2 regions of the Burkholderia thailandensis E264 genome follow, and region 1 is predicted to be linked to the other one. Evidence: riboswitches for the same ligand, from Rfam matches in the RefSeq annotation. Region 1 holds a riboswitch; the other holds the start of a gene.

What was found. Region 1 has a riboswitch for thiamine pyrophosphate ahead of BTH_RS27520 (FAD-dependent oxidoreductase). Riboswitches for the same ligand answer to the same signal wherever they lie in the genome.
Region 2: linked by a shared signal. The riboswitch ahead of thiC (phosphomethylpyrimidine synthase ThiC) and the one ahead of BTH_RS27520 (FAD-dependent oxidoreductase) in region 1 are both predicted to bind thiamine pyrophosphate.

Annotation. Positions count from the first base shown of each region.
Region 1 is NC_007651.1:3,443,992-3,447,396, forward strand. Features, by position in the region: gene BTH_RS27510 (thiazole synthase) at 1-456, opposite strand, end outside; gene thiS (sulfur carrier protein ThiS) at 509-706, opposite strand; gene BTH_RS27520 (FAD-dependent oxidoreductase) at 761-1,894, opposite strand; TPP riboswitch at 2,120-2,250, opposite strand; gene BTH_RS27525 (ABC transporter ATP-binding protein/permease) at 2,524-3,405, shown strand, end outside.
Region 2 is NC_007651.1:3,260,009-3,263,413, reverse strand. Features, by position in the region: gene thiC (phosphomethylpyrimidine synthase ThiC) at 23-1,969, opposite strand; TPP riboswitch at 2,092-2,209, opposite strand; gene BTH_RS26700 (pentapeptide MXKDX repeat protein) at 2,522-2,794, shown strand; partial or broken gene BTH_RS26695 (DUF1223 domain-containing protein) at 2,958-3,405, shown strand, end outside.

The sequences.
Region 1 (3,405 bases):
GGCGTCGAGCAGGCGCCGGGCGATCACGAGATCCTCGGTGCAGTACGGCAGCACCTTGAAGCCGTCCTTCACCAGCAGCGCCGCCGCTTCGATCAGGCCGACCGGGTCCGGCTGCAACGTATAGTCGTCGCCGATCAGCTCGAGCTTGATCCAGTCGGTCTCGAACACCTCGCGCGCCATCTGCGCGGTCGTCACAGCCTCGGCGATCGTCTGGCAGCCCGCCGTGTTCGGCAAGAGCGGCACGTCGTGGCGCTTGAGCAGATCGAAGAAGCCGGCCTCGGCCGCGCCGGCGTTCATCTGGCGCCGCAGCGCGACCGTCACCATCCCCGGCCGCGCGGCCGCGATCGAATCGGACAGCGACTGCAGCGACGGATAGCGCGACGTGCCGAGCAGCACGCGGCTCGCGAAGGTTTGGCCGTGCAGCGTGAGCGTATCGGCGGAGGAAAGGAGCGTCATCGGAAGATCCTGTGGAAACGGGGTGCGGGGACGATGCGGGTACGCCGGCGCGTCAGCCGCCCGCGACCGGATGCACGATGTCGAGCTTGTCGCCCGCGGCGAGCGCGCGCGCCGCATGCTGCGTGCGCGCGACGAACGCGCCGTTGACCGCGACCGCGAACGGCGGCCGCGCGCCGTATGCGGCGAGCGCGTCGGCGAGCGTCGCGCCTTCGGGCAGCGAGAGCGTCTGCTGGTTGACCTGAATGTCCATGGTGACTGTCGATTGATCGGATTTGATCGGATTAGAGCGAATCGTCCCGGGCGCTCATGCGGACGCGTGCGCCGCGCGGTGCTGCAGCAGCGCCGGCCAGCGTGCGTCGCGCCGCCAAGCGGCGAACGTGTCGGCGTCCTTCACGGTGCGCTCGATGAGCGCCTGCGCGAAGCGGGCCGCGGTATCGGCGACTTCCGGCGCGATCATGAAGCCGTGCCGGTACAGGCCGTTGACCGCGAGCGTCGCGCCGCCGTCCCAGACGAGCGCCGGACGATGGTCCGGCAGCGTCGGCCGGCATTGCGCATTCAGTTCGAGAATACGCGCTTCGCCGAACGCCGGATGCACGGAGAACGCGGCGCTCAGCAGCTCGAGCGCCGAGCGCACGCTGACAGGCGACATGTCCTCGCCCTCGATCTCGGTCGCGCCGATCACGTAGAGATCGTTCTCCTTCGGCGCGACATAGAGCGGATAGCGCGGATGCAGCAGCCGCACGGGCCGCGTCAGGCCGATGCCGGGCGCATGCACGCGCGCAACTTCGCCGCGGATTCCGCGCAGCGTCGGCATCTGCGCTTTCGCGCCGAGTCCGCGGCAGTCGATCGTCACACGCGCGGCAGGCGCCGCATCGGGCGCCACGGCGACGTTCCAGTGCGCGTCGACGCGGCGCTCGGCGAGGCCCGCGGCGAGCGCGTGCAGCACCTGGCGGTTGTCGAGCTGGCCCTCGCGCGGCAGCAGCAGGCCGTGCGCGAAGCGCCCGGCGAGCGCCGGCTCGGCCGCGTCGACCTGCGCGCCCGCGAGCGCGACGAGCCCGCCGTCGAGCAGTTCGGCGCCCGCGTTCGCGCGCACGCGGCGCTCGAAGAGCGGCGCTTCCGCGCGGTCCGCGTGATGCCAGACGACAAGCGTGCCGTTGCGCTGGAAGAACACGGGCTCCGGCAGCTCGGCAAGCCAGCCCGGCCAGAGATCGAACGACGCGACGCCGAGATCGGTGATGAAGCGCTCGGCGCTCGCGGCCTCGGCGAGCGGCGCGAGCATCGCGGCCGCGACCCACGCGGCCGAGCCGGAGCCCGCCGCGTCGCCGCGCTCGTAGAGCGACACGCGGTGGCCCGCGCCCGCGAGGCGCCACGCGATCAGGCGGCCGACGAGGCCGCCGCCCAGCACCGCGAAATCGGGTTCAGACGCACGCATGTTCATCGCATCCGTCCGTCGCATTCGTCACCGGGAAACGGCTCGCAGCGGGAGCCGGGAAAGCCGCCGCGGCCGACGGCTCGCAGCGACGCAAAAGAACTGAAGATTGCACGGTCATCGATACCTTCCGCCACGCGCGAAGTTGCGCACTCAAAAGGACGAAACCGGCAACTAAGGCCGGCCGGGACCGTGATGCGCGCGGCTCGCCGAAACGACGGCGGCGGGCATGGCCCGGCGGGATCGGAAACTTCCCGCGCCGGTATTACCCGGATCGGGTGCGAAGGGTCTCTCTCAGCCTCGCCGCGCATCCGGCCCTGCCGATCCGGCAGGCCGGGGCGCGCGAAGCACCCCTGTTTCGTCGGCGGTCATTAGACCATAAAAGCGGAAACGGCCGCAAACCTCGCGCTGCGGCAAATTCGCCCGGCGCGCGGCGGCGCTGGCACAATGCCGCTGGGAACCGGCGCGCGGGCGGCATCGCCGCCGCGCGCCGGGCCGATGCCGTTCCCGGCGTTAAGCGCCGTTTAAGGCATGCTCGCCAGAATCCGCGGCACGCGTGCCGCGTGCGGCGCCGAACGGACGCGCCGGGCGCGGCGTGCACGTTGGCTCGGCGTCGCCGGCCTCACATCAGGAAGCTCATGACTCAATCGACGCAAGCCCTCGCCCCCGTCCCGGACGATCCGACGCAATCCCCGCCCCCGGTATCCACGTGGAGCCTCATCAAGCCCTATTGGGTTTCCGAGGAGTGGAAGGTCGCATGGGGATTGCTCGTCACGATCGTCGCGATCAACCTTACGCTCGTGTGGATCAACGTGCGGATCAACTCGTGGAGCGCGTCGTTCTACAACGCGCTCCAATCGAAGGACGTGCGCGACTTTCCGAGCCTGCTGATCACGTTCGCCGTGCTCGCATTCGCGTTCATCATCCTCGCGGTCTACGGCCTTTATCTGCGGCAGATGCTCGGCTTTCGCTGGCGGCAGTGGCTCACGACGCGCTTCCTGAACGAATGGCTCGGCGATCGCAACTTCTACCGGATCGAGCGCGACCGGCTCGCCGACAACCCCGACCAGCGGATCTCGGACGACTTGCAGTCGCTCGCGTCGACGACGCTGTCGCTGTCGCTCGACCTGCTGTCGACGGTCGTCACGCTGATCTCGTTCGCGACGATCCTCTGGTCGATCGCCGGCGCGGCGACGATCTCGCTCGGCGGCCACGCGATCACGATTCCCGGCTACATGGTGTGGGTCGCGATGGTCTACGCGATCGCGGGCTCGTACGTGATGCACCGCTTCGGCCATCCGCTCGTGTCGATCAACTACCAGCAGCAGCGCGTCGAGGCGGACTTCCGCTTCAGCCTGATCCGCATCCGCGAGAACGCCGAGCAGATCGCGTTCTACAACGGCGAACCCGTCGAGACCGCGCACGAGCAGAACCTGTTCCAGCGTATCCGCGAAAACTGGTGGCGCGTGATGCGCTACACGAAGCGGCTCACGTTCGTGCTGAACTTCTACGCGCAACTC
Region 2 (3,405 bases), 180 kb from region 1:
GCGCTGCGAGGCGTGTGCCGCGTTACTGGCGGTGATAGATCTCCGAGCCGGTCTTCACGAACTCGACCGCCTTCACTTCCATCCCCTTCTTCAGCGCATCGTCTTCCGACATGCCTTGCTGCGCGGCGAACTCGCGCACGTCCTGCGTGATCTTCATCGAGCAGAAGTGCGGGCCGCACATCGAGCAGAAGTGCGCGACCTTCGCCGAATCCTTCGGCAGCGTTTCGTCGTGGAATTCGCGCGCCTTGTCCGGATCGAGGCCGAGGTTGAACTGGTCTTCCCAGCGGAACTCGAAGCGCGCCTTCGACAACGCGTTGTCGCGCACCTGCGCGCCCGGGTGGCCCTTCGCGAGGTCCGCGGCATGCGCGGCGAGCTTGTACGTGATGATGCCTTCCTTCACGTCGTCCTTGTTCGGCAGGCCGAGGTGTTCCTTCGGTGTCACGTAGCAGAGCATCGCGGTGCCGAACCAGCCGATCATCGCGGCGCCGATGCCCGACGTGATGTGGTCGTAGCCGGGCGCGATGTCGGTCGTGAGCGGCCCGAGCGTGTAGAACGGCGCTTCCTTGCACCAGTCGAGCTGCAGATCCATGTTCTCCTTGATCAACTGCATCGGCACGTGGCCGGGGCCTTCGATCATCACCTGCACGTCGTGCTTCCACGCGATTTGCGTGAGCTCGCCGAGCGTCTTCAGTTCGCCCAACTGCGCTTCGTCGTTCGCGTCGTAGATCGAGCCGGGGCGCAGGCCGTCGCCGAGCGAGAAGCTCACGTCGTACGCCTTCATGATTTCGCAGATCTCTTCGAAGTGCTCGTACAGGAAGCTCTCCTTGTGATGCGCGAGACACCACTTCGCCATGATCGAGCCGCCGCGCGACACGATGCCCGTCATCCGGTTCGCGGTGAGCGGCACGTACTGCAGGCGCACGCCCGCGTGGATCGTGAAGTAGTCGACGCCTTGCTCGGCCTGCTCGATCAGCGTGTCGCGGAAGATTTCCCAGGTCAGGTCCTCGGCCTTGCCGTTGACCTTTTCCAGCGCCTGGTAGATCGGCACCGTGCCGATCGGCACCGGGCTGTTGCGGATGATCCACTCGCGCGTTTCATGGATGTGCTTGCCGGTCGACAAGTCCATCACCGTGTCGCCGCCCCAGCGGATCGCCCACGTCATCTTGTCGACTTCCTCGCCGATCGACGACGTGACGGCCGAGTTGCCGATGTTCGCGTTGATCTTCACGAGGAAGTTGCGGCCGATGATCATCGGCTCGGTTTCCGGGTGGTTGATGTTCGCCGGAATGATCGCGCGGCCGCACGCCACTTCCGAGCGCACGAATTCCGGCGTGATCTCGGTCAGCATATTCGTGCCGGCCTCGTTTGCGCCGAACGCGGCGGCGCCGAACGCCTGGCCCGCGTGCTGGCGGCCCATCATCGCGGCGAGCTTCGCGCCGTTCGGGCCGCTCGCCTTCAGGCTTTCCAGATACTCGGCGCGGCGCTGGTTCTCGCGGATCGCGATGAATTCCATTTCCGGCGTGATGATGCCCTGGCGCGCGTAGTGCATCTGCGTGACGTTCCTGCCGGCTTTGGCGCGGCGCGGATGACGGTGCAGATCGGGGAAGCGCAGCTCGGCGGTCGCCGGGTCGGCCGCGCGCTCGCGGCCGTATTCGCTCGTGAGGCCCGCGAGCGTCTCGGTGTCGCCGCGCGCGTCGATCCAGCGCTGGCGCAGCGCGGGCAGGCCCGCGCGGATGTCGATCTTCGCGTCCGGGTCCGTGTACGGGCCCGATGTGTCGTAGACGTAGATCGGCGGATTCTTCTCGCCGCCGAAGCTCGTCGGCGTATCGGCTTGCGTGATTTCACGCATCGGCACGCGGATGTCGGGTTGCGAGCCCGTCACGTAGACCTTGCGCGAATTCGGCAGTGGTGCGACGGCGGCGGCGTCGACGCGGGCGTCGGCCGACAGGAACTTGGGGTTGGCGTTCATGCGATCTCCTGTGTCGACCCGAGTTGGCGCTTTGGCGCTCGCCCGGGTCCCATGCAAAGCGGGTGTGGGGCGCTAAGCAGGAGACGAGATTCGCGACGCGACGGGATTCTGACGTGAAACAGCGGCGAAACCCTGACGCTTCCCTGCGCTGGCATTATCCAGATCAGGTTCAAAGGGTATTTCTCACCCGCTTCGCACGATCGCTTGACCGAGCGCAATGCAGGACCCCCGCGTTAGCAAGCGCACACGATACACCGGGTCGGCGGCGGTTTCAACAGGGGACAGATCGATTGCGCGCGCACGCGGCCGGATGCCATGTTGCGCCGCGGGGGCGGACGTCACCGGGGGCGATTGCGCTCGCGCCGCGCGGGCGGCGCGTTTCGTCGCGTATCGGGCCTGCCGGCGGCTTGCCGGTCGTGCGTTTGTTCGCCGGCGCGGTGGTTGCCCGCCGGCGCGATCGCCTGTCCCAAAAAATTTCTTGCGCGGGGGTGTCATATCCGCCGTCGCCTTCCGACTATTCGGCTCCTCAACCAATCACGATGGAGCTATCCCATGAAAAGGAATCTGATTGCTTTCGCCTGTGTCGCCGGTCTCGCGCTCGCCGCGCCGTTCGCGCATGCGCAGAACGACGCGATGTCGAAGGACGGCATGGGGATGTCGAAGGATGCGATGTCTCGCGACGCGATGTCGAAGGATGCGATGTCGAAGGACCGGATGGGCAAGAAGGATCACATGGCGAAGGGCGGCATGAAGGCGGGCCGCATGTCGAAGGATGCGATGAAAAAGCCGATGTCGTCCGACAAGATGAGTCCGATGTCGAACTGAGCGGCGTCGTTCGCGGCGTCTTGTCTTTCATGACGCGAACGGCTCGGTCGTCCGCGCGCGCTTCGGGCGGCCTTTGTCTCGCGGCGCCGCGCGCTGCGGGAAGCCGGATCGCGTCTTGCCCGCCGGCGTGCGGCGCTGCGCGCCCGCGCACCGGCTCCGACCGATGAGCTTCGATATGTCGATTTCAATTTTTGCTTCGACGCGCGCCGCTGCGGCCGCGCCCGCGCTCGCCGCGGCAAGCGTCGCGCAAGCGGCCGCGGGCGGCGCGTGCGTCGCGCGCAGCGCCGACGCCCGGCAGGCGCTCGTCGAACTCTACACGAGCGAGGGCTGCAGCAGTTGCCCTCCCGCCGACGACTGGCTCGCGCGGCTGGCCGCGCGCCGCGCCGCGTTGCGCGTCGTGCCCCTCGCGCTGCACGTCGATTACTGGGACGGCCTTGGCTGGACCGACCGCCTCGCGCAGCATCGCTTCACCGAGCGCCAGCAAGCGCTCGCCGCGCGCGGCGGCGGCCGCTTCGTCTATACGCCGGAAGTCGCGGTCGGCGGCCGCGAACTGCGCGACTGGGCGCGATGCGAACGCGTTCGGGCGGCGCATCGTCGAGACGGCCGCCGAG